DNA from 3 places in the Pseudomonas sp. B12(2026) genome. Region 3 is predicted to be linked to each of the others. Evidence: predicted binding sites of a transcription regulator. Region 3 holds the regulator's gene; each other region holds the start of a gene.
The links. Region 3 encodes sigma-54, which starts transcription at its own class of promoters, with help from an activator protein. Its sites were predicted from a motif close to ANTGGCATNNANNTTGCTNT; they were not measured.

Region 1 (9,675 bases), 850 kb from region 3:
TCGCAGTCGAAGATCAGCGCCTCGATCCGCCCGGCCATCTCAGGCCCCGGCGGTCGTGGCCGTCAGCGCGGAGGGGAAGTCCGGGTGATAGATGGCGGCTCTGTGTGCATCGAGTATCCCGGTCTTGCGCAGCTTTCTCAGCACCCGCGAGTTGGCCTCGCACAGGCGGACCTCGATGTTGCGCCGCTGCAGGTCCTCGATGACCTCCTGCAAGGTCTGCATGCCGGTGATGTCCATGAAGGGCACACGGCGCAGGCGGATGATCAGCACCTTGGGATCGGTATGGGTCTTGACCAGGGCGCGCTCGAAGGTCTCCGCGGCGCCGAAGAACAGCGGTCCCTCGATGCTGTACACCAGCACCCCCGGCGGCAGTTCGAAGAGGCCGCGGCCGCGCAGTTCCACTTCCAGTTCCGGGCCTTCGTCGACGTGCACCTCCACCGACGACGCCATGCGCCGCATGAATTGCAGCATGGCGAGGATCACGCCGATGTTCACCGCGATCACCAGGTCGCTGAACACGGTGAGCAGGAAGGTGATCAGCAGGATCGTCACGTCGGCGCGCGGCGCGCGCTTGACCATGAACAGGAAGTGGCGCATCTCGCTCATGTTCCAGGCCACCACGAAGAGGATCGCCGCCAGCGCGCAGAGCGGGATGTTCGAGGCCAGCGGGGCGAGGAACAGCAGGATCAGCACCAGGGTCACCGAGTGGGTGACGCCGGCCAGCGGGCTGTTGCCGCCGTTGCGGATGTTGGTGGCGGTGCGCGCGATGGCGCCGGTGGCGGCGAAGCCGCCGAACAGCGGGGCGACCAGGTTGGCGATGCCCTGGCCGATCAGCTCCTGGTTGGAGTCGTGGCGGGTCGCCGCCATGCCGTCGGCGACCACCGCCGAGAGCAGCGATTCGATGGCGCCGAGCATGGCGATGGCGAAGGCCGGGCCGATCAGTTCGAGCACGCGCGGCAGGGTCACCTCCGGCAGGCTGAAGCTGGGCAGGCCCTGGGGGATGCCGCCGAAGGCGGTGCCGATGGTGGCCACGCCGTCGAAGTGGAACAGCGACTGGATGGCGGTCACCACCACCATCGCCACCAGCGGCCCGGGAACCCGGCGCAGGGCGGCGACGCGCGGGGTGAACAGCACCAGCGCCAGGCTCAGCATCGCCAGCAGGGTGGTCGCCACATGCAGGTGCGGCAGCGCCTGCAGCAGGTGCCAGAGCTTCTGGTGGAAGTGTTCGCCGCTGACCGCGGGCAGGCCGAAGAAGTCCTTCCACTGGCCGACCCAGATGATCACCCCGATGCCGGCGGTGAAGCCGACGATCACCGGCGCCGGGATGAAGCGGATGATCGCGCCGAGCCGGCTCGCGCCGAGCAGCACGAGGATCGCGCCGGCCATCAGCGTGGCGATCTGCAGGCCGTCGACCCCGTGTTTGGCAGTCACCCCGGCGAGGATCACGATGAAGGCGCCGGTGGGCCCGGCGATCTGCAACCGGCTGCCGCCGAGCAACGACACCGCGATGCCGGCGATGATCGCCGTGTAGATGCCCTGCTCCGGCTTCACCCCGCTGGCGATGGCGAAGGCCATGGCCAAGGGCAGCGCCACCACCCCGACTATCACTCCGGCCACCAGGTTGCGTGTCCAGTGTTCGCGGCCGAACAGTCCGGCCTTCCAGGCGTCTTGCAGAGCGATCATCGCGATCTCCGACAGGGTTCTGGCTGGGGATAGTAGCAGGATGAAGCGGCCCGGAGCGTGGGGCAGATCGCGGGCGGCGACAGGCTCAATGGAGTGAGCAGAATATCGCACGGTCCTGATGGCGCCTGGCGGACGGACTTGCCTGTAAGCGCCGGTTCATGGGCGTTCATACCTGGAATCGAAGCGGTCGATTTGCCAAATGCCGCCGAAATTGGCAATATTGTGTTCATTATGTTGAACATCAAGGCGTTGCCCCTCCCCACTTCCCGCCTGGTTTCGCGCGAGCGTCACTGGACCGGCGATCTCTAGCCCCTCCCTTCGGCCGCTACCTGAGCGTGGCGCCAAGTGCGACGGAATCTCCGTCGCCCGAGTCGGCGCCACCGAACCCGAACCGAAAACCGCCGCAAGGTGCTTTCAGAACCTTATTGCGCGCGGCCGCCCGTGGGAGGGCTTGCACCATGCGTTCCTGGATCTATCTGTTTGCCGCCATCGGCTTCGAAGTCGCTGGCACCACCTCGATGAAGTTCACCCATGCGCTGTACCCGGTGGCGGGCCTGCTGCTGATGTACGCCATGGTCGGCCTGTCGTACTACTTCCTCTCCCTGGCCATCAGGCATGTGCCAGTGGGCGTGGCCTACGCCCTGTGGGAAGGCATCGGCATCGTGCTGATCACCCTGGTCAGCGCCGCCTGGCTGGGCGAGGAGCTGACCCCGGAGAAGGGGCTGGGCCTGGCCGTGATGATCGCCGGCATCCTGCTGGTGAAGTCCGGCACCCGCAAGAACGAGCGCGAGACCGACAGGGAGGCCGTGACATGCTGAACCATGAGCTGATTCCGATGGCCTGGCTGGGCCTGGCCATCGCCCTGGAAGTGATCGCCAACCTGCTGCTGAAATACTCCGACGGTTTCCGCAGGCGCCTCCCGGGCGTCGCCTCGATGCTCCTGGTGCTGGGCGCGTTCACCGCGCTGGCGCAGGCGGTGCGTGGCATCGAGCTGTCGGTGGCCTACGCGGTGTGGGGCGGCTTCGGCATCCTTGCCACCGTGGCCATGGGCTGGGCCCTGTTCGGCCAGCGCCTGGCGCGCCGCGGCTGGATCGGCCTGGCGATGCTGATCCTGGGCATGGGCCTGCTGAAACTGGCCTGATCGCGCCGCAGCGGCGCAAGGGCGGAGTCTTCCAAGGGGGCTCCGCCTTTTTCATGGTTGTGTCACGACCCCGCCCGGCATTCCCGCCGCTTAAGCAATGCCTCTCCCCGGTCGCCCTTTCCCTGCAGCGAAGGCTGTGCGCCCAGGCGGAAATTCCGCTTCCCGGTGCGCGCCGGATCGGTCCGGGCGGAAGCCCGGCTTCTGCATGGATTTCCCGCAAAGCTCCATGACACGGGGCTCCGGCCATTGGCATCGATATTGCTCTTCGGGCAGCAAAGGGGTGTTTTCAGATGACCACCATAGATTCCGACTACGTCAAACAGATGGCCCAGCAGCTGGCTACCTTCGAGGTCCAGAGCGGGCTGAACAAGGCCGACCGCAACCAGGCCGCGTACCAGACCCAGCTCTCGGCGGTGACTTCGCTGGAGTCCGCGCTCAAGGCCTTCGACACCGCGGTGAAGGGCCTCAACGGCGTCGGCGCGAGCATGCTGGTCAACAGCGCCACCCTGAGCAAGGAAGGCTACGTCAGCGCCCAGGTGGACAGCACCGCCGTGGCCGGCAAGTACGACTTCTTCGTCGAGCAGCTGGCCACTTCGCAGCAGCTGTCCTTCTCCGGCCTGCAGACCAGCGACATCGACACCCAGGGCACCCTGACCCTGAGCCAGAACGGCACGTCCTTCGACATCGACCTGAGCACGGTCGACACCGACGGCGACGGCGTCAACTCCATGGACGAGCTCGCCGCGGCGATCAACAAGGCCACCGACAACACCGGCGTGAAAGCCACCCTGGTGCGCAGCAACGGCCAGGTTTCGCTGGTGCTGGGCGCGGAGGAAACCGGCGCGGCCAATGCCATCAGCCTTTCGCTCAGCGGCACCTCGACCGCCAACAGCGCCTTCGAGAACGCCCTGGCCAACCCGCAGGAGCTGTCCAGGGCGCAGGACGCCCGCGTCCGCCTGGGCGGCGAGAGCGGCATGCTGCTGACCAACGGCAGCAACACCTTCGACAACGTCATCGATGGCGTCGACCTGACCTTCACCCAGGCGCAGCAGTCCGGCGAACAGCCGATCTCCGTGACCATCGCCCAGGACCAGGCCGGCACCACCAAGCAGCTGCAGACCTTCATCGACGCCTACAACGCCCTGGCCACCCAGATCGACAAGCTCACCGCCGCCGGCGACCAGGATGGCACCGCCCGCGGCCCGCTGGCCGGCGACGCCAGCGTGCGCTCGATCGAGAACAACCTGAACCAGATGATCCGCACCACCTTCGGTGGCGCCAACCTGATCAACTTCGGCGTCAGCGCCGACCGCGACGGCAAGCTGACGCTCGACGCCGCGCGCTTCGAGAAGGCCATCGCCAACGACCCGGACGGCCTGGACAAGCTGTTCATCGGCAAGGGCAACCTGCTCGACAGCCTGGACAAGACCCTGACGCTCTACACCAACAGCACCAACGGCGTGATGAAGTCCCGCAAGGACACGCTGAACGACAACCTGCGCCGCGTGAACGATGACTACGACACGCTGCAGCGCCAGTACGACAGCTACTACACGCGCTACCTCAAGCAGTACACCTCGATGATGCAGGTGATGCAGTCGATGAGTCAGACCAGCGGAATGTTCGGGGAGGCGACGACGCAATGAACCAGAGCTACGACAGCTACCGGATGGTAGACCTGGAGGCCCGGGCCGCCTCCTCGTCGCCCTACGAACTGGTGCTGGTGCTGTTCGACGGCCTGCTCGACGAGCTGGCCCGCGCGCGCGGGCACATCGAGCACAAGCGCTACCAGCAGAAGGGCCGCTCCCTGGAGAAGTGCCTGAACATCCTCAACGGCCTGAGCGGCGCGCTCGACTACGAGAACGGCGGCGAAGTCGTGCAGGGGCTGGCGCGGCTCTACGACTACTGCATCTATCGCCTGTCCGACGTCAGCGTTTCGCTGGACGTCGCCGGCATCGACGAAGTGGTGCGCCTGCTGGGCATCCTGCGCGAAGGCTGGGAGGGCGTCAGTGCCGCCCGTGGATGACCGCCAGCGCCTGTTCGAGCTGTACGAACGGCTCGGCGCGGCGCTGCAGCGCAAGGACTGGAACGCCATGGGGCAGGTCGACCGGGCGATCCGCGCGCAACTGGTGGCGATGTCGTCGCGGCCGGAGCTGGCGGCCGACGTGCTGCTGGCCCGCAAGCGCCTGCAAGGGCTGCATGAACAGGCGTCGCAGGCCTGCGCCGAAGAGTGCGAGCGCCTGCGCCGCCTGCTGTTGTCGCACCTGGAGTACGCCGAAGGCCGTTCGGCGTACCTGCAGGTGGACATGCTCCAGGGGGCCGATAAACCGTGATCCAGCTGATGACCCAGCCCATCCCCGCCGCCGGGACTGGCGAGCGCCCGGTGGCCGACGCCTGCGCGCCGGAAGCTGCCCACGCGCCGGACGGCAGCCGCCGCGACACCGGCATCGCCGGCTTCCGCACGCAGGGCGCCGGGCCCGAGGCGAAGGCCAGGACCGTCACGGTGCAATCCTTCCTCGCCCAGTTCGATACCGCGCAGGCGCTCGACGAGCCCGCGCCGCAGACCGGCAACGTTCGCCCCGTGCCCGCGGAAGACCCGTCCGCCGATAGCGCCGGCGCCGCACCCGCCGCGCAGCAGCCCGGCGAGCCTTCGCCGTCCGGCGCCGAGAGCTGGCTGGCCGGCATGCTCAGCCAGGCCGGGCTGGTGGTGCAGGCGCGGGACAATCCGCAGGCGCAGACCACCGCCGCGGTCGCTGGCTTCGCTACCCAGTCCGTCGATGTGCGTGCCCAGGTTCAGCCCGCCACGGCGCCGGTGAACGGCGCCGCGCCGCTGCCGGGCGGTGTCGCTGACGACAGCGCCGCCAAGGACGCCGCCCCGGACGGCGCCGCCGCCAGCGCGCCGGCGCCGCGCGAAGCCGCCCAGAGCCAGGCGCAGACGCTGCTGCAACAGCATCTCGCCGCCGCAGTGGATGCGCCGGACGCGCAGGCCGCCGCCGCGCCGCCAGCGCCCGTCGTCGCCCCCGACCCGCACCTGCCGGTCGCCGGCGGCACCCCGCAGCCCGCGAACGCCGCACCCGCTGCGCCGCCGCTGTTCGACAGGCCGCTGCACCTCAAGGACAACGACGCCCACTGGGGCGAGCAGATGCTCACGGCGCTGCGCGACAACGTCGAGCTGCAGCTCAACCAGCGCGTGCAGAACGCCACCATCCGCCTCGATCCGCCGGAGCTGGGGGCGATGGAAATCCTCGTGCGCCACGAGGCCGGCCAGCTCAACGTGCAGATTTCCGCGTCCCACGGCGACGTGGTGCGCATGCTCCAGCAGACCAGCGAGCGTCTGCGCCAGGAACTGGTCGGGCAGAACTTCCTGCAGGTCGACGTGCAGGTCTCCTCCGACGCCCAGGCCGGCCAGGGCGGCCAGCAGAACCGCCAGCGCTTCGCCCAGGAGCAGGTCGCGGTCGCCGCCAACCCGCGTGACGCGCAGCCCGGCGAGCGCGCCGCGGCGCGTGGCGACAGCGATGTACTGATCACCGTGTAGGCCGGCAGCGGCCCGCACCTTCCCAGGAATTTTCGAGAAACTCCATGTCCACGTCGCGCCTCGTTGTACTGATGCTCATTGTGAATATCGCCGTCGTGCTGGGCGGCGTGTTCGTCAACTACCGCATGATCAAGTCCGCCAGCCTCGCCCCGGCGGCCGCAGCCGATGCCGGCAAGGCCGAAACGGCCGGGGACGGCAAGGACGCGGAAAGCGCCGAATACCTCTTCGTGCCGGTGGAGAAGATCATCGTCAGCTCCCGTGGCGAGGACCGCGAGCACTACTTCGTGATCGACCTGGTGCTGCAGGCCAGGGCCGACGAGGAGCGCAAGAAGCTCGAAAGCGTGGCGCCGATGGTGCGCAGCTCGGTGGTCGCCAACCTGACCCCGGAGAAGTTCGAGACCCTGCGCGCGATGCCCATCGGCGAGGTGCAGGCGCGCCTGGAGAAGGCCCTGCTCGACGACTTCGCCGCGCGCAAGGTGATGGTCCCCTTCGAGCACGTGCTGCTCAGCAAGATGATCGTCCAGTAAGCCGTCATGCACGCCCTTCGCGATCCCGCCCAGGCCTACGCCAGCGAAGACGGCGGCGGACACGCCCGTCTGTCGCCGGCCGCCGAGCAGCGCTGGATGATGCAGTACCTGCCGCTGGTGCGGCGCATCGTCAGCCAGCTGTCGCTGCAGGCCAACCAGGTGCTGGACCGCGAGGACATGGAGCAGATCGGCCTGATGGGCCTGCTCGAAGGCCTGCGCCGCTACGGCGAGCCGGACGAGCAGTTCGGCCGCTTCGCCGCGCTGCGCATCCGCGGCGCGATCCTCGACGAGCTGCGCCGCCAGGACTGGCGCCCGCGCCAGGTGCGGCAGCAGGCGCACAAGGTGCGTGACGCGATCCGCGCCCTGGCACGCCAGCTCGGCCGGGTCCCGAGCGACGAGGAAGTGCTGGCCGCCACCGGGCTCGACGAGGCCGGCTACCAGGATTACCTGCGCGCCGAATCCTCCGAATCCATCGAGAGCTTCGACGCGCTGCTGCAGAGCGGCCACGACGGCGTGCAGGGCCGCGGCGACGCGCTGGAGGAGCGGGTGTTCAAGGAGCGCCTGCTGAGCCAGGCGCTGGAACGCCTCAACGAGCGCGAGCGGCTGATCCTCAACCTGTATTACCAGCACGAGCTCAACCTCAGGGAAATCGCCCTGGTGCTGGAGCTGACCGACGCGCGCATCTGCCAGCTGATGAAGCAGGCGATCGGCAAGTGCAGCCGTTTCCTCAACGACCCCGACACTCCCTGAAGAATCCAGACCTATGCAGAAAATCATCGGTGCCCTGATCATCATCGCCTGCGTGCTCGGCGGCTACGCCATGGCCCACGGCGACATGCGCGCGCTCTGGCAGCCGGCGGAGATTCTCATCATCCTCGGCGCGGGCCTGGGCACCCTGGTGGTCGCCAACCCGCGCGAAGTGCTGCTGGAGATGTGCTCGCAGATCAAGGGCGTGTTCGTCTTCAAGCGCCGTGGCGAGGAATTCCAGCGCCAGCTGCTGATGCTGCTCTACGAGCTGCTGGAGATGGTCGACGTCGGCGGCCTGAAGGTGCTCGACGCGCACATCGAGGAGCCGGAACAGAGCGACCTGTTCGCCAAGTACCCGCTGATCCGCCAGGAAAAGAACCTGATGGCGTTCATCGCCGACAACTTCCGCCTGATGGCCATGGGCAAGATCAGCGCCCACGAGCTGGAAGGCTTCCTCGAACAGGAACTGGACGCCATGGAGCACGCCCTGATGCAGCCGTCCAAGTCGCTGCACAAGGTCGGCGAGGCGATGCCCGGCTTCGGCATCCTCGCGGCGATCATGGGGATCATCATCACCATGGGCAACATCGGCGGCTCGGTGGCCGAGATCGGCGCCCACGTGGCCGCCGCGCTGGTCGGCACCTTCTTCGGCATCTTCGTCTGCTACTGCCTGATGGACCCGCTGTCCAACGCCATGTCGCAGCGGGTGAAGACCGAGCTGTCGGCGCTGGAATGCGTGCGCACCACCCTGGTCGCCCACGTCGCCGGCAAGCCCACGCTGCTGGCGGTGGACGCCGGGCGCAAGCTGATCGAGCAGGACGTCAAGCCGGCCTTCAAGCAGCTGGAGACCTGGGTCACCCGCTATGAGGAAGAGCGGGACGTCGCATGAAGAAGCGCGCCGACAAGACCCGCGAAGTCATCGTCAAGCGGCGTGGCAAGAAAGGCCACGACGAGGACGAACATGGCGGCGCCTGGAAGGTCGCCTTCGCCGACTTCACCCTGGCGATGATGGCGCTGTTCATGGTGCTGTGGATCATCCATCCGCAGGTCGAGCCGCAGCCGGTGGCGGTGGGCGACCAGGACGCCAACCCGGTGGTCGACGGCGGCGCCGGGGTATTCGACGGCGCCAGCCGCACGCCGATCGAACTGGACGGCCTGCCGCAGCCGATCAAGACCCCGGAGAAGCCCGCGCCCGAACTGGCGCTGGACGACGGCAGGCGGGACAAGGCCCGCGACAGCGCCGCGCCGGAGGACGGCGAGAGCCGCCAGTACGACAGCAGCACCGACCTGCGCGAACTGGCCGAGCTGATCCGCGAGGTGTCCGGCAAGGTCGACGCCCTGGCCAACATCGAGGCGACCGTGGTGCCGCAGGGGCTGCGCATCCTGATCAAGGACGACCAGCAGCGCTTCATGTTCGAGCGCGGCAAGGCGACCCTCGACCCGCATTTCCAGACCCTGCTCGGCGCGCTGTCGGGCGTGCTGTCGAAGGTGCAGAACAAGCTGATCGTCAGCGGTCACACCGACGCCGTGCAGTACCGCCGGCCCGACGGCTACAACAACTGGAACCTCTCCGGCGACCGCGCCCTGCGCGCGCGCAACGTGATGGTCGACAGCGGTCTGCCGGCGGACCACGTGCTGCAGGTGGCGGCCCAGGCCGACGTCATGCCGCTGCGCCCGGACGAGCCGGAGAACGGCGCCAACCGGCGCATCGAGATCCTCCTGCTGACCCGGCACGCGGAGAGCCTGTACCGGGAAATCTTCGGCGAGAGTTATGCACAGGTGCATTACTCGCCTTCCGGGGCGAAGCTGGTGGTGCCGAAGCCGGCCGAGCCGTCATCGGTTCCGGCATCGGCGCCGGCCGCGGCGGTGACGCAGTGAAGGGTTCAGCGGTCGCGCGAGGCGTGGGGGCAGAACACCTGGCGCGTCTCCACGCCGTAGAGGCAGCCCCCCAGGGGTTCGAGGGTGATGCGCGCGCCGCGCTGGCGGCCGTAGAGCAGGTTGAAGATCAGCTCGTTGTCCAGGCCGTTGTCGGCCTGCAGGTT
Region 2 (9,675 bases), 1.6 Mb from region 3:
GGATGCGGCCGTTGCGCTTGGTGCCGTCGTCGCTGATGGCGACCACCGGGGTGTTGGCCTTGACGCGGCCACGGGCGATACGGCCGATGCCGATCACGCCGAGGAAGCTGTTGTAGTCCAGCTGGGAAATCTGCATCTGGAACGGACCGTCGACGTCGACTTCCGGCGCCGGGACGTGGTCGATGATCGCCTGGAACAGGGCGTCCATGTTGTCGTCCATCTTCTCGTGGTCCATGCCGGCGATGCCGTTCAGGGCGCTGGCGTAGACGATCGGGAAGTCGAGCTGCTCATCGGTGGCGCCGAGGTTGTCGAACAGGTCGAAGATCTGGTCGATGACCCAGTCCGGACGCGCGCCCGGACGGTCGACCTTGTTCACCACCACGATCGGACGCAGGCCGGCCTTGAAGGCCTTCTGGGTCACGAAGCGGGTCTGCGGCATGGGGCCGTCCTGGGCGTCGACCACCAGCAGCACGGAGTCGACCATGGACATCACGCGCTCCACCTCGCCACCGAAGTCGGCGTGGCCGGGGGTGTCGACGATGTTGATGTTGTAGCCGTTCCACTTGATGGCGGTGTTCTTCGCCAGAATGGTAATGCCGCGCTCTTTTTCCTGGTCGTTGGAGTCCATCACGCGCTCGCTTTCCGCTTCTTTGCGGTCGAGGGTGCCGGACAGCTTCAGCAGCTTGTCCACCAGGGTGGTCTTGCCATGGTCGACGTGGGCGATGATGGCGATATTGCGCAGTTTTTCGATCACAGTGTCAGTCTCGATAGTGAATCTACGGCTGCCTTCGGGCAGCGGGGGCCGGGCCTCGGCGCGGCGGTGCAAAAGGTCAGGGCGTGAGCCTACGCACCGAATGTGTCGGGAGGTCGGTGGCGGATACTGCCGCCAAACAGTCCGGGCCGGCGGCGGCAGTCCGCGCCTTTATTGCGGACGGTAAACACGCACATTGGTGTGCCCTTCGTTGACCAGGTGGTGGGCGTGCAGGCGACTCATCACGCCCTTGTCGCAGTACAGGAGGTACTGGCGGTTGGGGTCCAGTTCCTTGAACTTGCTGTTGATCGCGTAGAACGGCATGGCCAGGACTTCGATGCCCTCGAGCGCCAGCGGTTCATCTTCCTGGGCGTCCGGGTGGCGGATGTCGACCACGATCTGGCCGGGCAGCACTTCGCCGACCATTTCCACCGGCAGGTCCTTGCCCAGCTCGTCGATCACCCGATCGACGGTCATCTGGGTGGAGCGCTCCAGGGCGCGGTCCAGCACAGCCATGTCGAACTTGGACTCTTCGTGCTCGACGCGGTACGGCTTGGCCTGGGTGGTCGGGTTCACCGAGATCACGCCGCAGTATTCGGGCATGTGCTTGGCGAACTCGGCGGTGCCGATCTTCGTCGCGGTGTCGATGATGTCCTGCTTGTGGCTGACGATCAGCGGGCGCAGCACCAGGGTGTCGGTCACCCGGTCGATCACCGAGAGGTTCGGCAGGGTCTGGCTGGACACCTGGGAAATCGCCTCGCCGGTCACCAGCGCGTCCAGCTCCAGGCGCTCGGCCACACGGCTGGCGGCGCGCAGCATCATGCGCTTCAAGGTCACGCCCATGTAGCTGTCGTCGACCTTGGTGAGAATCTCGCCGACCACTTCCTCGAAGGGCACGCTGACGAACAGCACGCGCTGGGAACGGCCGAACTTCTCCCACAGGTAGTGCGCCACTTCCATCACGCCCAGCTCGTGGGCGCGGCCGCCGAGGTTGAAGAACACGAAGTGGCTGATCATGCCGCGGCGCATCATCTGGTAGGCCGCGACGGTGGAGTCGAAGCCGCCGGACATCAGCACCAGCACCTGCTCCAGCGCGCCCAGCGGGTAGCCGCCCAGGCCCGCGTGCTGGGCGTGGATCACGTACAGGCGGTCGTAGCGGATTTCCACCCGCACTTCCACTTCCGGGTTCTTCAGCGATACGCCCGCCGCGCCGCACTGCTGGCGCAGGCCGCCGCCGACGTAGCGCTCGACGTCGATGGAAGTGAAGGAGTGCTTGCCGGCGCGCTTGCAGCGCATGGAGAAGATCTTGCCCGGCAGCTTGTCGGCGAAGTGCAGCTTGCACTTCTCCAGGATGTCGTCGAAGTCGCCCAGCGGGCATTCGTGCACTTCCAGGAAGTGGCCGATGCCCGGGGTGCAGGTCAGGCGCTCGATCATCTCGCGCAGGACCTTGGGGTCGGTGACCTTGGTCTCGACGTCGAGGTTGTCCCACTCGCCCTCCACCAGCAGCTCGGGATCGAGGTCGCGGAGCACCGTGCGAATGTTCTTCGCCAGCTGGCGGATGAAGCGCTTGCGCACCGGCCGGCTCTTGATGGTGATTTCCTGGAAGACCTTGACGATGAGTTTCATGCGAACCGGGCGATTGCCATGGGACAGAAAAAAAGGGGCCGGATTATATCCGAAATTGCTCAAGACTTGAGCAGAAATCGGAGACTTTCTTTTGTGCGCACCAAAATGGACAGGCGCACCACAATCAGGCACCAAAATGGTGCGCTATTGACCTGCAATTTCCGGTTACGCTCGCCGGAACCCCGCAAATCAGCGGTCCTGCACGATTACGGGCACTGGCACGCAACTTGCTCTCTTGTGATGCAGGTTGCCCTGGCGGACTATTCCGGCCGGCATCACCCGATACTGGGGCACAGAAGTTCCCAGCTCTAATCCCTCCTGGAGGACAGCATGTCGTACAAGTCGCAACAACTGATCAAAGATCATGACGTGAAGTGGGTAGACCTGCGCTTCACCGACACCAAAGGCAAGCAGCACCACGTCACCATGCCGGCCCGCGACGCGCTGGACGACGACTTCTTCGAAGCCGGCAAGATGTTCGACGGCTCCTCCATCGCCGGCTGGAAAGGCATCGAAGCCTCCGACATGATCCTGCTGCCGGACGACAGCACCGCCGTGCTCGATCCGTTCACCGAAGAGCCGACCCTGATCATCGTCTGCGACATCATCGAGCCGAGCACCATGCAAGGCTACGAGCGCGACCCGCGCAACATCGCCAAGCGCGCCGAGGAATACCTGAAGTCCACCGGCATCGGCGACACCGTATTCGTCGGCCCGGAGCCGGAGTTCTTCATCTTCGACGAAGTGAAGTTCAAGTCCGACATCTCCGGCTCGATGTTCAAGATCTACTCCGAGCAGGCCTCCTGGAACACCGACGCCGACATCGAGTCGGGCAACAAGGGCCACCGTCCGGGCGTGAAGGGCGGCTACTTCCCGGTACCGCCGGTCGACCACGACCACGAAATCCGTACCGCCATGTGCAACGCCATGGAAGAGATGGGCCTGGTCGTCGAAGTCCACCACCACGAAGTGGCCACCGCCGGCCAGAACGAGATCGGTGTGAAGTTCAACACCCTCGTTGCCAAGGCTGACGAAGTGCAGACCCTGAAGTACTGCATCCACAACGTCGCCGATGCCTACGGCAAGACCGTGACCTTCATGCCGAAGCCGCTGTACGGCGACAACGGCTCGGGCATGCACGTGCACATGTCGATCTCCAAGGACGGCAAGAACACCTTCTCCGGCGAAGGCTATGCCGGCCTGTCCGACACCGCCCTGTACTTCATCGGCGGCATCATCAAGCACGGCAAGGCCCTGAACGGCTTCACCAACCCGGCCACCAACTCCTACAAGCGTCTGGTTCCGGGCTTCGAAGCCCCGGTCATGCTGGCCTACTCGGCCCGCAACCGCTCCGCCTCGATCCGCATCCCGTACGTTTCCAGCCCGAAAGCCCGCCGCATCGAAGCGCGCTTCCCGGACCCGGCGGCCAACCCCTACCTGTGCTTCGCCGCGCTGCTGATGGCCGGCCTGGACGGCATCCAGAACAAGATCCACCCCGGCGATGCCGCCGACAAGAACCTGTACGACCTGCCGCCGGAAGAGGCGAAGGAAATCCCGCAGGTTTGCGGCAGCCTGAAGGAAGCGCTGGAAGAACTCGACAAGGGCCGTGCGTTCCTGACCAAGGGCGGCGTGTTCACCGACGAGTTCATCGATGCCTACATCGAGATCAAGAGCGAAGAAGAAATCAAGGTGCGCACCTTCGTGCACCCGCTGGAATACGACCTGTACTACAGCGTCTGATCCACGAATACCAATAAACAGCGACAGCATTGAGGCCTCCTTCGGGAGGCCTTTTTTATTGCCCGTGGAAAGTGCGGCCAGGTGATTCCCTGCGTGCAGGAGGCACCTTGCAGGAGCGGCGGCGCAATCAGATACCACTGCCCTGCGGCTCGCCGCGCCCGTCGTCATCCTCGCGCGACGACGGGCGCATCCGCGAAAGCTGCACGTTCAGGCGCGGCATCGACAGCTCCAGGCCGGCCTTGTCCAGCTTCTGCCGCAGGCGCAGGTTGAAGGCGCGCTGCACCTCCCACTGGCGGATCGGCGCGGTCTTCAGGCGGAAACGCAGGATCGCCTGGCCATTGTCGAAACTCTCGACGCCCTGCATCTCCAGCGCCGACCACATGGCGCGGCTGATGTCGCGGTCGCCGCGCAGGTCGTGGGTGACCTCGTGGACCAGCGCCACCGCATCGTCGATCGGCATGCTGGCGGGCACCGGCCAGCGGAACATGGCGTAGCCGAACTCCCGCGAGTAGTTCTTGATGCTCTTGATCTGGCTGAACGGGATGGTGTGCACCACGCCGTCCAGGTCGCGCAGGCGCACGGTGCGGATGGTCAGGCCCTCGACGGTGCCCAGGTGGCCGCCGACGTCGACGTAGTCGTCGATGGACAGCGAGTCCTCGATGATGATGAACAGGCCGGTGATCAGGTCCGCCACCAGCGTCTGCGCGCCGAAGCCGATGGCCAGGCCGATGACGCCCGCGCCCGCCAGCAGCGGGGTGACGTTCATGCCCATGTTGGCCAGGGCGACGATCAGCGCGATCACCGCGATGGTCACGAACAGCACGTTGCGGATCAGCGGCAGCATGGTCAGCGCGCGCGGGTTGTTGCGGCTCTTGCCGCCCAGGCCGAGGCTGTGCTGGACCGCGGTGTCGGCGAGGATCCACACCAGCCAGGCCACCAGCAGGGTGGTGCCGAAGCTGATCAGGCGGAGGCTGATCGCCGCCCCGTCGCCCTCGGTGAAGCGGATCAGCGACATGCCCCAGACGCGCAGGCCGACCTCCAGGAACAGCAGCAGGCTGGCGATGTGCAGCAGGGTGTAGGCGAACTTCTGCAACTGCTCGACATAGGGTGCGGAGCGGCGGCTGCCGTGGCGCGTCGAGCGCAGCTGGGCGCGGCGGATCAGGCCGTTGACGGTCATCGCCACCACCGCGATCAGCGCGCACAGCAGCGCGCGGCGCAGGGCGTAGGTGCTGTCGCCGGCGGTGACCACGGTGGCGAACAGGGAAATCCCCACCAGCACCAGCACCGGCAAGAACCACAGCGAACCCACCAGCTCGACCAGCTCATGCAGGGCGCGGCGCTTGAGGCGGCGTTCCAGCGGCTGGTTGCGGATCAGGTGGGCGATCGGCCGGCGGAACTGCAGGACGAACAGCGCGGTGAACAGCGCCGCGAAGATGTTCGCCAGCGAGCCGACGCACAGCGCGGTGCTCTGCCCGAGGCTTTCGGTCACGCGCGGGTCGTGCATCACCTCGCCCAGCGCGGCCAGGCTGCCGATCAGCCACAGCGGGCGGAAGGCGCGCCGCCGCAGGATGTCCAGCGCGCGCATGCGGTGCGGGCCGCCGAGCAGCGACAGGGAGATCACGCACAGCGCGGAGAACAGCGTGCCGCACACCAGCACATAGGCCATCACCATCGCCAGCAGCTTGCCCAGGGAGCTGGGCAGCACCACCGACAGGTAGACCGTGATCAGGAACGCCACCAGCCAGGGACCGAGCTTGCGCAGGGCGAACAGCAGCAGGTCGCGGGTCTTGGGATTCTGCGGGAGCTCGCTGGCCAGGCCGAAGCGATCCTGCATGCGCCGCGCCAGCCAGCGCAGCCCCAGGGCCACGCAGGCCCAGAGCAGGAGCACGAGGAGGAAGTCGAAGAGCATCCCCGGCAGCTCCTGCCAGGACGGGATGCGGGTCTGCACTTCGTCGCGGGCCTGGCTGAACAGCTCGCTCCAGCGCAGCAGCGGGCTGTTGGCGCCTTCGAACTGCTTCTCCAGGCTGCCCAGCGTGCCGCCGATCAGCCCCAGCACGCCACTCTGCTGGTCCGCGCTTTTCTTGCTCGCATCGCGCAACTGCTTGAGCTTCTTCAGCAGGTCGGCGCGCTGCTGGTCGTTCTCCAGCGTGCGGATGACCTGGTCCAGCGACTGCTGCAGCTGCGCCTCGCTGACCTGCTCGCCGCCCCCCGTCATGCCGGCCAGCGGGCCGGGCAGCGCCGCCAGCGCGGGGCCGGCGAGCAGCGGGCCGGCGCACAGGCAGCACAGCAGCAGGCACTGACGGAAACAGGAACGGATCAGGTCGGTCACAGGCACACCCCAGAGGCAGGTACAGGAAGGCTCGCCCGCATCATACAGAGGACGGGAGACGCGCCGTGGTCAAGGACCACGGCGCCCCGCCAAAGGTCCGTCGGCGAGCGGCAGCGCACACTGTGAGCTGCCATGCTGAATCACAATAGGCAACTTGCCAGCCGTCGTCGGCAATGCAAGGCTTGCCACGACCATCCGGAGATCGCCCATGCGCCTGATCCTCACCGCCCTGCTGCTCGCCGCCGCGCTGCCAGCCAGTGCGCAGATCTACAAGTACACCGACGCCAACGGCAAGACGGTGTTCACCAACCAGCCGCCGAGCAACGTCGGCGCACAGCCGGTGCAGCTGCCACCGACCAATACCGTCACCCCGCAGATACCGGCGAGCGCCGGGGCCGGCACCGGCGAGGTCGCAACGCAGAGCGCCTACGCCATCCTCGCCCTGAGCAACGTGCCCAACGATGAAGCCCTGCGCTCCAACAACGGCTCCTTCGTCGTCGACGTCGTGGTCCAGCCGGCGCTGGCCGCGGAGCACCAGCTGCAGCTGCTGCTCGACGGCCAGCCCTACGGCGCACCGACCCACGCCACCAGCATCGGCCTGGAGAACCTCGAGCGCGGCGAGCACAGCCTCGCCGTGCAGGTCCTGCAGGGCGACCAGGTGATCCAGAGCAGCCCGCCGGTGAACTTCACCCTGCAGCGCATCAGCACCAACAGCCCGGCGCGCCCCCAGGTGAAACCCAGGACGGGCAACTGAACATGCGCCACCTGGTGATGCTCCTGCTGTCGGCGCTGTGCTGCCTGTCGGCCAGCGCCGAGGTCTACACCTACATCGACAAGGACGGCAACCGCGTCTTCACCGACCAGCCGCCGCGCGGCAATGCGCAGAAGCTGCTGCTCGCGCCGCCCAACGCCATGCCCAACCAGCCCGGCGTGCGCATGCCGCCGCCGCTCTACGCGCCCGCGACGCCGGCGCTGCCGCCCGGACCGCCGGCCTACCAGCTGCTGCGCATCATCGTGCCGGAGCCCGACACCACCATCCGCGCCAACGATGGCGCGCTGATCGTTTCCGTCACCAGCGATCCGGCCCTGCTCCCCGGCCACCTCTACCGCCTGCTGCTGGACGGCAAGCCGGTGGGCGAACCCGGCCGCAGCCCGGTCTTCCCGCTGAACAACATCGACCGCGGCACCCACCAGCTGTCGGTGGAGATCATCGACACCCTGGGCCGCACCATCGAGCAGACGCCCAACCAGCCCTTCCACATGTTCCGCGTCTCGGTGGCCGAAGCGGCCGCCCCGGACAGCGCCCGCCAGTTCAGCGCCGCCAGCCGCTGACGGCGGCGCGCACCCCGGCACAAACGCACCATATCGGTGCGTTGGCCTGCACCACTTTCTATACTCTCCCCATTTCAGGTCACTCCCTTCGGCCAGATCGCCCGCCCGCGCCTCGCAAACCGGCGCCAGACGCCGAAATGCGCGTCTTTTCGGGGCCTGGTTTGCTTTTTGCATTTTCCCGCACAGTCTTGGGACATTTCAGACGCCATGCCTACCGAACCCCAGCTCCGCCTGCTGCTCGACAACCTCACCACGGCGGTGATCCTGCTCAATGCCGGGTTGCGCCTGGAATACATGAACCCGGCGGCGGAGATGCTCCTGGCGGTCAGCGGCCAGCGCAGCCACGGCCAGTTCATCAGCGAGCTGTTCACCGAATCGCCCGAGGCGCTGCAGTCCCTGCAGCAGGCGGTGGAAGAGGCGCACCCGTTCACCAAGCGCGAGGCGACCCTGACCTCGCTCACCGGCCAGTCGATCACCGTGGACTACGCGGTGACGCCCATCCTCAGCCGCCGCGAGACCCTGCTGCTGCTGGAAGTCCACCCGCGCGACCGGCTGCTGCGGATCACCAAGGAAGAGGCGCAGCTGTCCAAGCAGGAAACCACCAAGCTGCTGGTGCGCGGCCTGGCCCACGAGATCAAGAATCCGCTGGGCGGCATCCGTGGCGCGGCGCAGCTGCTGTCCCGCGAGCTGCCGGACGAATCGCTCAAGGACTACACCAACGTCATCATCGAAGAGGCCGACCGCCTGCGGAACCTGGTGGACCGCATGCTCGGCTCGAACAAGCTGCCGCAGCTCTCGGTCACCAACATCCACGAAGTGCTGGAGCGCGTCTGCAGCCTGGTGGAAGCCGAGACCCAGGGCAGCATCCCGCTGGTGCGCGACTATGACCCGAGCATCCCCGACCTGCTGCTCGACCGCGAGCAGATGATCCAGGCGGTGCTCAACATCGTGCGCAACGCCATGCAGGCGATTGCCTCGCAGAACGAACTCAAGCTGGGCCGCATCACCCTGCGTACCCGCACCCTGCGCCAGTTCACCATCGGCCACACGCGCCACCGCCTGGTGTGCAAGGTGGAGATCATCGACAACGGCCCGGGCATCCCGGCCGAACTGCAGGACACCATCTTCTATCCCATGGTCAGCGGCCGCGCCGACGGCACCGGGCTCGGCCTGGCCATCACCCAGAACATCATCAGCCAGCACCAGGGCCTGATCGAATGCGAGAGCCACCCCGGCCATACCGTGTTCAGTCTGTTCCTGCCCCTGGAACGAGGAGTGCATTGACCATGAGCCGATCAGAGACCGTCTGGATCGTCGACGACGACCGCTCCATCCGCTGGGTCCTGGAAAAGGCCCTGCAGCAGGAAGGCATGAGCACGGTCAGCTTCGACAGCGCCGACAGCGTGATCAGCCGCCTCGGCCGGCAGCAGCCGGACGTGATCATCTCCGACATCCGCATGCCCGGCGCCAGCGGCCTCGACCTGCTGGCGCAGATCCGCGAGCTGTACCCGCGCCTGCCGGTGATCATCATGACCGCCCATTCCGACCTGGACAGCGCGGTAGCCTCCTACCAGGGCGGCGCCTTCGAATACCTGCCCAAGCCGTTCGACGTTGACGAGGCCGTCTCCCTGGTCAAGCGCGCCAACCAGCACGCCCAGGAACAGCAGGGCCTGGCCGTGCCGGCCAACCAGACGCGCACCCCGGAGATCATCGGCGAGGCGCCGGCGATGCAGGAGGTGTTCCGCGCCATCGGCCGCCTTTCCCACTCCAACATCACCGTGCTGATCAACGGCGAATCCGGCACCGGCAAGGAACTGGTCGCCCATGCCCTGCACCGCCACAGCCCGCGCGCGGCCTCGCCGTTCATCGCGCTGAACATGGCGGCGATCCCCAAGGA
Region 3 (9,675 bases):
CGCCGTGGCGCCGCAGCGCCTGTACGCCGGCGAGAATCCGCTGGATGTGCTCAGCCGCGCGGAAAAGGTGGAACTGCTGCAGAAGATCGACGCCGCCACCCGCGCCCTCGACCCGCGCATCCAGCAGGTCACCGTGAGCCTCGCCGGCGTCTGGGACCAGGTGCTGGTCGCCGCGGCGGACGGCTCGCTGGCGGCGGACATCCGCCCGCTGGTGCGTTTCAACGTCAGCGTCATCGTCGAGCAGAACGGCCGTCGCGAGCGCGGCGGCCACGGCGGCGGCGGACGTACCGACTATCGCTACTTCTTAGAAAAGAATGGGCTGCAGGAAGTCCGCGCCATGAGCTACGCCCGCGAGGCGTTGCGCCAGGCGCTGGTCAACCTCGAAGCGGTGCCCGCGCCGGCCGGCAGCCTGCCGGTGGTGATGGGCGCCGGCTGGTCCGGGGTGCTGTTGCACGAAGCGGTGGGCCACGGCCTGGAAGGCGACTTCAACCGCAAGGGCAGCTCGGCCTACAGCGGCCGCATGGGCGAGAAGGTCGCCTCCGGCCTGTGCACCATCGTCGACGACGGCACCCTGGCCGGTCGCCGGGGTTCGCTGTCGGTGGACGACGAAGGCACGCCGACGAACTGCAACGTGCTGATCGAGAACGGCGTGCTCAAGGGCTACATGCAGGACAAGCTCAACGCCCGCCTGATGGGCGTTGCGCGCACCGGCAACGGCCGCCGCGAGTCCTACGCGCACCTGCCGATGCCGCGCATGACCAACACCTACATGCTGGCCGGGCAGAGCGAGCCGGAAGAAATCATCGCCAGCGTCGAGCGCGGCATCTACTGCGCCAACCTCGGCGGCGGCCAGGTGGACATCACCAGTGGCAAGTTCGTCTTCGCCACCAGCGAGGCCTACCTGATCGAGAACGGCAGGATCACCCGCCCGGTGAAGGGCGCGACCCTGATCGGCAACGGTCCGGAAGTGATGAGCCGGGTGTCCATGGTCGGCAACGACCTGGCGCTGGACAGCGGCGTGGGCACCTGCGGCAAGGACGGCCAGTCCGTGCCGGTCGGCGTCGGTCAGCCGACCCTGAAGATCGACGCGATCACCGTCGGCGGCACGGGCGCCTGAGGCCGTTGCGGGTGAGGCGGGTTGCGCGGGACGCGGCTGCTCAGCGCAGGCCGCGTTTGAGCTCGTCCAGCTCGCGGATGTACTTGAAGATCTTCCGCGCCGCTGCCGGAGGCTTGTCGTGAGCGGCCTCGTGCTGGGCGTGGCGGATCAGCTGCAGCAGGTGCTGCCGGTCGCTGTCCGGGTATTCGCCGAAGAACGCGGACAGTGCGTCGTCGCCGCCGCTGATCAGGCGGTCGCGCCAGCGCTCCAGGGCGTGGAAGCGCTCGTTGTACTGGCGGGTCGAGCTGTCGAGCTGGTCCAGCAGCGCGACGATGGCGTCGATGTCCTGGTCGCGCATCAGCTTGCCGATGAACTGCCGGTGGCGCTTCTTGGCGACATTGGCCTTGTGCTTGGGCGCCTCGTCGAGCGCGCGGCGCAGCGGCTCGGTGAGTGGCAGCCGGTCGAGCATGTCGGCCTTGAGCGTGATCAGGCGCTCGCCGAGGTCCTGCAGTGCGTGCAGCTCGCGTTTTACTTGCGACTTGCTCTTCTCTTCGAAGGACGAGTCGTCATCGTGAATTTCAGCCATGGCGGGGGTCTCGTTGAAAACGCCGCCATGATAACGAGTCAGGGGCCGCTTGTCCGGCCCGTACCGGTCGCCGCCGCCTGAAGGCGGGTCCGGTCCATGAACAGGAGAGGCATGCAATGAGCGAACACAACCCGGCGGTAGGCCCGGACGTCCTTCCCGAACTGCGCGAGCAGGTCGAGCGGATCATCGCCGAGGCTTCCCGGCAGGGCGCCAGCGCCTGCGAGGTGGCGGTTTCGGTGGAGCAGGGATTGTCCACTTCGGTACGCCAGGGCGAGGTGGAGACCGTCGAGTTCAACCGCGACCAGGGCTTCGGCATCACCCTGTATGTCGGTCAGCGCAAAGGGTCGGCCAGCACCTCGGCCACCGGCGCCGACGCCATTCGCGAAACCGTGGCGGCGGCGCTGGCCATCGCCAGGCACGCGTCCGAGGATGACTGCGCCGGTCTCGCCGATCCGGCGCTGATGGCCCGGGACCTGCCGGACCTGGACCTCTACCACGCCTGGTCGATCACCCCGGACCAGGCGGTGGAACGCGCGCTGGCCTGCGAGGCGGCCGCCTTCGCCGCGGACGCGCGGGTGACCAAGGCCGACGGCACCACGGTGAACACCCACCAGGGCTGCCGCGTCTACGGCAACAGCCACGGTTTCGTCGGCGGCTACGCCAGCACCCGGCATAGCCTGAGCTGCGTGATGATCGCCGAGGGTGAGGGGCAGATGCAGCGGGACTACTGGTACGACGTGAACCGCCGTGGCGACCTGCTGGCCACGCCCGAATCCATCGGTCGTCGCGCCGCCGAGCGCGCCGCCAGCCGTCTGGGCGCGCGCCCGGTACCGACCGCCGAGGTGCCTGTGCTGTTCGCCCCGGAAGTCGCGGTGGGGCTGTTCGGTCACTTCCTCGGCGCCATCTCCGGCGGCAGCCTGTACCGCAAGTCGTCGTTCCTCGAAGGCACGCTGGGGCAGCGTCTGTTCCCCGAGTGGCTGACCCTCGACGAGCGTCCGCGGCTGACCGGCGCGCTGGGCAGCGCCTCGTTCGATAGCGATGGCCTGGCGACCTATCCCAAGCCCTTCGTCGAAGGTGGCGATCTGGTTTCCTACGTCCTTGGCACCTACTCCGGCCGCAAGCTGGGCATGCCGAGCACCGCGAATGCCGGCGGCGTGCACAATCTGTTCGTCAGCCACGGCGACGAGGACCAGGCGGCCCTGATTCGCCGCATGGGGCGTGGACTGCTGGTGACCGAGCTGATGGGGCAGGGCGTGAACCTGGTCACCGGCGACTATTCCCGTGGCGCTGGCGGCTACTGGATCGAGAACGGCGAGATCCAGTTCCCGGTGCAGGAAGTCACCATTGCGGCGAACCTGCGCGATCTGTTCCGCAACATCGTGGCCGTCGGCAATGACCTGGAGTTCCGCGGCAATCTGCACACCGGCTCGGTGCTGGTGGAGCGCATGACCGTCGCCGGCAACTGATTCCGCCGCCCATGAAAAAGCCCGCCGGATGGCGGGCTTTTTCATTCAGGGAGCGTCGTGGCCGGGCGTTCACTCGCCTTCGTCGAAGTAGTTGTTGATCAGTTCGACCAGTGCGTTCAGCGCCTCGTCTTCCTGCTCGCCTTCCGCGGCGAGATGCAGGTTGGTGCCCTTGCCGGCGGCCAGCATCATCACCGCCATGATGCTCTTGCCGTCGACGGTGCTTTGCGGATTGCGCCCCACGCGGATCTGGCAGGGATAGCGTCCCGCCACGCCGACGAATTTCGCTGCCGCACGGGCGTGCAGGCCAAGCTTGTTGATGATGGTGATTTCGAGGGCGGGCATCGCGAGGGGCTGTCCTTTGTTGTGTGTCGCTACTGGCTCAGGTCGCGGTGGCGAATCTGCACGTTGGTGAGGGTTTCCTTGAGGGCCTTGCCGATACGCTCGGCCAGGTAGGTCGAGCGGTGCTGGCCACCGGTGCAACCGATGGCGATGGTGACATAGGCCCGGTTGCTCGCGGCGAAGCGCGGCAGCCATTTGTTCAGGTAGCCGAGGATGTCCTGGTACATCTCCTCGACGTCTGGGTGTCCGGCCAGGTATTGCTGGACATCCTCATCGAGCCCGGTGAGTTCGCGCAGTTCGGGCTTCCAGTACGGATTGGGCAGGCAGCGCACGTCGAACACCAGGTCGGCGTCCACCGGCATGCCGCGCTTGAAACCGAAGGATTCGACCAGGAAGGCGGTGCCCAGCTCGGGTTTGTTCAGCAGGCGCAGCTTGAGCACGTCGCGCAGCTGATAGAGGTTCAGGTGCGTGGTGTTGAGCTTGAGGTCGGCCAGGTCGGCGATCGGCGCGAGCAGGTGCGTCTCGTCGGCGATGGCTTCGGCCAGCGAGCGGGTGTCGGTGGTCAGCGGGTGGCGCCGGCGCGTTTCGGAGAAACGCTTGAGCAGGGTTTCATCGTCGGCGTCGAGGTACAGCACATCACACTGGATGTGCTTGTCGCGGGCCTCCTGCAGCAGCTCGGGGAAGCGCTGCAACTGGCTGGGCAGGTTGCGTGCGTCGATCGAGACGGCGACCTGCGGCTGCAGCAGCTCGGTGTGCAACAGCGCGCGTTGCGCCAGGTCCGGGAGCAGGCTGGCGGGCAGGTTGTCGATGCAGTAGAAACCGTTGTCCTCGAGCACGTTGAGCGCAGTGCTCTTGCCCGAGCCGGAGCGTCCGCTGACGATGATCAGGCGCATGATCAGTGGCCGTTCTGGAAGTCCACGACGATCCGGTGCAGCTCCTCGCCGTTGGCGGCGTGGCGCAGGCGGTCACGGACGTCGGAACGGTCAAGCATGGAAGCGATCTGCCGGAGCAGTTCCAGGTGCTCTTCGGTGGCGGCTTCGGGGACCAGCAGGACGAATACGAGATCGACCGGCGCGCCGTCGAGGGCGTCGAAGTCGACCGGGGAGTCCAGGTGCAGGACGGCGCTGATGGGGGATTGGCAGCCGGGGAGGCGGCAGTGTGGAATGGCGATGCCATTGCCGAATCCGGTGGAGCCCAGACGTTCCCGGGCCACCAGATTTTCGAAGATGTCCTGCGCATCGAAACCTGGCAGCTCGCGAGCTACCAGGTTGGCGATTTGTTCGAGTACGCGTTTCTTGCTGCCGCCCGGCACGTTCACCAGGGAACGGCCGGGGGTCAGGATTTGCTCGAGTCGAATCATAGGGAAGGGTTAACGGACGCCAACACCCTGCTGGCGTTCGAGGTATTTTTCCTTGTGCTTGATCAGTTGGCGGTCGAGCTTGTCGACAAGCAGGTCGATGGCCGCGTACATGTCTTCATGCTCGGCGCAGGCCACCACCTCGCCCCCGGCGATATGCAGGGTGGCTTCGATTTTCTGCTTCAGTTTTTCGACCTCCATGATGATCTGAACATTGGTGATCTTGTCGAAGTGGCGCTCCAGTCGGCCAAGTTTCTCGCCGACATAGTCGCGCAGGGCGTCGGTCACATCCAGTTGATGTCCACTGATGTTGACTTGCATACCGCTTTCTCCTTATTGCCCGTGTGTAAGTGGCAGGTTAGGTGGCCTGCCGCCGGAACACCTTGGCGTGGATCAACGTCATACCAGCCGCTTGCGTTCGCTGGAGGGGGCGATCCCTAGGGACTCCCGGTACTTGGCGACGGTACGACGTGCCACTTGAATGCCCTGTGCCTCCAGTAAACCAGCGATCTTGCTGTCGCTCAATGGCTTTTTCGGACTTTCCGCGGCGACCAGTTTCTTGATGATGGCGCGGATCGCGGTGGACGAGCACTCGCCGCCTTCGGAGGTGCTGACGTGGCTGGAGAAGAAGTACTTCAGCTCGAAGATGCCGCGCGGGGTGTGCATGAATTTCTGCGTGGTGACCCGCGAGATGGTCGACTCGTGCATGCCCACGGCTTCGGCGATGTCGTGCAGGACCAGGGGCTTCATCGCCTCCTCGCCGTACTCGAGGAAACCGCGCTGGTGCTCGACGATCTGGGTCGCCACCTTCATCAGCGTCTCGTTGCGGCTCTGCAGGCTCTTGATGAACCAGCGGGCTTCCTGCAACTGGTTGCGCATGAAGGTGTTATCCGCGCTGGAGTCGGCGCGGCGCACCAGGCCGGCGTACTGCGAGTTGACGCGCAGGCGCGGCACGGCTTCCTGGTTCAGTTCCACCAGCCAACGCTCGTTGTGTTTGCGGACGATGACGTCGGGCACCACGTACTCGGCTTCACCGGATTCGATCTGCGAGCCGGGGCGCGGGTGCAGCGACTGGATCAGTTCGATGGTTTCGCGCAGCTCGTCTTCCTTGAGCTTCATGCGCCGCATCAGTTGGCTGTAGTCGCGGCTGCCGAGCAGGTCGAGGTGGTCGGCGACCAGCTTCTGGGCCTCGGCCAGCAGGTAGGTGTTAGCCGGCATCTGGCGCAGTTGCAGCAGCAGGCATTCACGCAGGTTGCGCGCGCCGACGCCGGCGGGTTCGAGCTGCTGTACGCGGCGCAGGACGACTTCCACTTCGTCCATCTCCACGCCCAGCTCCGGGTCGAGGGAAGCGAGGATGTCGTCGAGGGATTCTTCGAGGTAACCGTCGTCGTTGATGCCGTCGATGATGCTCAGGGCGATCAGGCGGTCGGTATCGGACATCGGCGCCAGGTTGACCTGCCAGAGCAGGTGGCTCTGCAGGCTTTCGCCGGCGGAGGTGCGGGCGGTGAAGTCCCACTCGTCATCGTCGCTGCTGGGCAGGCTGCTGGCGCTGGTCTGGTAGATGTCTTCCCAGGCGGTATCGACCGGCAGTTCGTTGGGGATGCGCTCGGCCCACTGGTCCTCATCGAGGCTGTCGGCAGACGGAGTGGTGCTTTCCTGGTAGCTGTCCTGGGCGTTGCTGCCGGGGCTGGCGGCGGATTCGTCGCCGTCGGCCAGCGGGTCGCTGTTGTCGTAGTCGTCGCCGTCTTCCTGGCGCTCCAGCATCGGGTTGGACTCCAGGGCTTCCTGGATTTCCTGTTGCAGGTCCAGCGTGGAGAGCTGGAGCAGTCGGATGGCCTGTTGCAGCTGCGGGGTCATCGTCAGCTGCTGACCCATCTTGAGGACGAGCGATGGTTTCATGGCTGGAACTAGGCACCTTGTTCGCTGGCGCGGCAAGCGCCATATCCACGACTACGGACGCCGGGGCGCCGCGAGGAAGCAAATTATATGCCTGAGTCTGAACGCTTTGCCTAGGGCCTGTCGACCTTTCGTTGCAGGCTGCCCGCCGGGCGGATGCGGCGCGGCAGAATACGCGGCGCCGGAGGCAGCTCCGGGCCGTCAGGAAGGGGGTGGGGCGCCGCCCGTGGAGGGCGGCCTCCGGGTCAGAGGCGGAACTCGTGACCCAGATAGACTTCCTTCACCAGGTCGTTGGCGAGGATGGTCTCGGCGCTGCCCTCGGCGATCAGTTGACCGTCGTTGACGATGTAGGCGGTTTCGCAGATATCCAGCGTCTCGCGGACGTTGTGGTCGGTGATCAGCACACCGATGCCCTTGGCCTTGAGGTGGTGGATGATCTGCTTGATATCGCCCACGGAGATCGGGTCGACGCCGGCGAAGGGTTCGTCCAGCAGGATGAACTTCGGCGAACTGGCCAGGGCGCGGGCGATTTCCACGCGGCGACGTTCACCACCGGACAGGCTCATGCCGAGGTTGTCGCGGATGTGGTGGATGTGGAATTCCTCGAGCAGGCTTTCCAGTGCTTCCTGGCGGCCGGCGCGATCCAGGTCGCTGCGCGTCTCGAGGATCGCGCTGATGTTGTCGGCCACCGACAGCTTGCGGAAGATCGAGGCTTCCTGCGGCAGGTAGCCGATGCCGGCGCGTGCGCGGCCGTGCATGGGCAGGTGGGTGACGTCCTGGTCGTCGATGCGGACCACGCCCTGGTCGGCGCGGACCAGGCCGACGATCATGTAGAAGCAGGTGGTCTTGCCCGCTCCGTTGGGGCCGAGCAGGCCGACGATCTGTCCGCTGTCGATGCTCATGCTGACATCGCGGACCACTTGCCGGCTCTTGTAGCTCTTGGCGAGGTGCTGGGCGGTGAGCGTGGCCATTACTGCGCTTGATCCTGCTTTTTCTTGGGCTGGATGACCATGTCGATACGCGGGCGCGGTGTGGTCACCTGGGCGCCGGTGGCGCGGCCTGCGTTGACGATCTGGCGCTGGGTGTCATAGACGATCTTCTCGCCTTCGAAGGTGTTGCCTTCCTGGATCACCTTGGCCTGGTCGATCAGCACGACGCGGTTCTGGGTGACGAAGTACTGGATCGTCAGGCCGTAGGCCTTGGTGATCTCCTTGTCCGGCGCGGGCTTCTGCTCGAAGTAGGCAGGCTTGCCCACCGAGGTGACGACCTCGATTTCGCCGTCCTTGTTCTGCTTGAGGGTGACGGTGTTGCCGGTCAGCTTCATGCTGCCCTGGGTCACCACCACGTCGCCGCGGTAGACGGCGACACCTTGCTTGTCGTCCAGCTCGGCGCTGTCCGCCTGGACGCGAATGGGCTGTTCCCGGTCGGTGGGAAGGGCCCAGGCGGCGGAGCTGCCGATGGCGGCGGCGAGGCTGAGGAGAAGGGGGAGGGTTTTAACGAACCTCATGCTGACCTCTTACGTTGGACAGCAGGATTATCCGGCTGTCTTTCAGATACGCTTTCATTCCATTGGCCGTGGTCACACCGTTGGGTTCGGTGATCTTCACCGGCTGGTCAGTCTGCGCAAAGTCCTTGTCCGGGAACACCGTCAGGCGGCTCGTGTTGAGCAGCAGGGTGCGCTGCTGCGCATCGGTGCGCGACACGCGCACGTCGTCGATCAGCTCGATCTGCTTGCCCTCGGGGCCCACTTCGGCGCGAACGCTCTGGACGTGCCACGGCAGCGGCTCCTGCACACGGTAGAAGTGCATGTCGGGCGTGGTGACCAGTGTCACGTCGGTGGCTTTCAGGTGTTCCAGTTTGTCCGCGGTCATCTCGTAGGCGAGCGTACCGTCGACGCGGTACTGCACACCACTGGCGTTGACCGCATAGAAATCGATGGCGTCATTGCCCTGCGACTTGAGCTGGCGCTCGTTGAAGTCCAGGCGAACGTTCCAGTAATAGCCGAGCGCGACCAGCAGGAAGGCGATCAGGGCGAACAGTAGCTTCTGGCGGAGTGTCTTGGGCATGTTCGGCTCTAGAGGTACGCGTTCTGCGCGGCTTCGAGATTGCCCTGGGCGCGCAGGATCAGCTCGCAGAATTCGCGTGCCGCACCTTCACCGCCGCGAGCCTGGGTGACGCCGTCGGCATGCTGGCGGACGAACGCGTCGGCGCTGGCCACCGCCATGCCCAGGCCGGCGCGGCGGATGGCCGGCAGATCGGGCAGGTCATCGCCCAGGTAGGCGACCTCTTCATAGCCTAGACCGAGTTCGGCCAGTAGATGGTCGAGGGCGACCAGCTTGTCCTCGCGGCCCTGGTACAGGTGGTGGATGCCCAGGTTCCGCGCGCGGCGCTCGACCACCGGGCTTTGCCGGCCGGTGATGATCGCGGTGCGCACGCCGGAGGCGATGAGCATCTTGATGCCGTGGCCGTCCAGGGTGTTGAAGGTCTTGAACTCGCTGCCATCGGGCAGGAAGTAGAGCTTGCCGTCGGTCAGCACGCCATCGACGTCGAAGACCGCCAGGCGAACGGCCCGGGCGCGCTGCAGCAGGTCGGCGCTCATTCAGATCACTCCTGCGCGGGTCAGGTCGTGGATATGCAGGACGCCCACCGGGCGGTCCTGGTCATCGACCACGACGAGGACGCTGATCTTGTGGTCATCCATGATCTTCAGGGCTTCGGCGGCCAGCATGTCGGGGCGCGCGGTCTTGCCGTGGAGGGTCATGACCTGGTCGATGCTCACCTGGCGCACGTCCAGACCCTTGTCCAGGGTGCGGCGCAGGTCGCCGTCGGTGAAGATGCCGGCCAGCGCGCCGGCTTCGTTCAGGACGATGGTCATGCCCAGGCCCTTGCGGGTCATCTCCAGCAGCGCGCCGCTGAGCGAGGTGCCCAGCAGTAC

Region 1: the regulator sigma-54 is predicted to act here: its motif matches at 3,070-3,089, upstream of fliD (flagellar filament capping protein FliD).
Region 2: the regulator sigma-54 is predicted to act here: its motif matches at 2,592-2,611, upstream of glnA (glutamate--ammonia ligase).

The regions. Positions count from the first base shown of each region.
Region 1 covers NZ_CM173430.1:241,595-251,269, forward strand. The annotation lists gene AC3B6A_RS01125 (HAD family hydrolase) at 1-38, opposite strand, end outside; gene AC3B6A_RS01130 (SulP family inorganic anion transporter) at 40-1,683, opposite strand; gene AC3B6A_RS01135 (SMR family transporter) at 2,142-2,501, shown strand; gene mdtI (multidrug/spermidine efflux SMR transporter subunit MdtI) at 2,495-2,824, shown strand; gene fliD (flagellar filament capping protein FliD) at 3,115-4,470, shown strand; gene fliS (flagellar export chaperone FliS) at 4,467-4,850, shown strand; gene AC3B6A_RS01155 (hypothetical protein) at 4,834-5,157, shown strand; gene AC3B6A_RS01160 (flagellar hook-length control protein FliK) at 5,166-6,359, shown strand; gene AC3B6A_RS01165 (flagellar basal body-associated FliL family protein) at 6,404-6,886, shown strand; gene AC3B6A_RS01170 (FliA/WhiG family RNA polymerase sigma factor) at 6,893-7,636, shown strand; gene motA (flagellar motor stator protein MotA) at 7,650-8,522, shown strand; gene AC3B6A_RS01180 (OmpA family protein) at 8,519-9,511, shown strand; gene AC3B6A_RS01185 (hypothetical protein) at 9,517-9,675, opposite strand, start outside.
Region 2 covers NZ_CM173430.1:5,434,147-5,443,821, forward strand. The annotation lists gene typA (translational GTPase TypA) at 1-754, opposite strand, end outside; gene thiI (tRNA uracil 4-sulfurtransferase ThiI) at 923-2,377, opposite strand; gene glnA (glutamate--ammonia ligase) at 2,708-4,117, shown strand; gene AC3B6A_RS25240 (mechanosensitive ion channel family protein) at 4,245-6,452, opposite strand; gene AC3B6A_RS25245 (DUF4124 domain-containing protein) at 6,655-7,200, shown strand; gene AC3B6A_RS25250 (DUF4124 domain-containing protein) at 7,212-7,778, shown strand; gene glnL (nitrogen regulation protein NR(II)) at 7,986-9,062, shown strand; gene ntrC (two-component system response regulator NtrC) at 9,065-9,675, shown strand, end outside.
Region 3 covers NZ_CM173430.1:1,093,958-1,103,632, forward strand. The annotation lists gene tldD (metalloprotease TldD) at 1-1,117, shown strand, start outside; gene yjgA (ribosome biogenesis factor YjgA) at 1,158-1,682, opposite strand; gene pmbA (metalloprotease PmbA) at 1,799-3,148, shown strand; gene AC3B6A_RS05155 (HPr family phosphocarrier protein) at 3,218-3,490, opposite strand; gene rapZ (RNase adapter RapZ) at 3,520-4,380, opposite strand; gene ptsN (PTS IIA-like nitrogen regulatory protein PtsN) at 4,383-4,847, opposite strand; gene hpf (ribosome hibernation-promoting factor, HPF/YfiA family) at 4,857-5,165, opposite strand; gene AC3B6A_RS05175 (RNA polymerase factor sigma-54) at 5,244-6,743, opposite strand; gene lptB (LPS export ABC transporter ATP-binding protein) at 6,986-7,711, opposite strand; gene lptA (lipopolysaccharide transport periplasmic protein LptA) at 7,711-8,247, opposite strand; gene lptC (LPS export ABC transporter periplasmic protein LptC) at 8,234-8,806, opposite strand; gene AC3B6A_RS05195 (KdsC family phosphatase) at 8,815-9,339, opposite strand; gene AC3B6A_RS05200 (KpsF/GutQ family sugar-phosphate isomerase) at 9,340-9,675, opposite strand, start outside.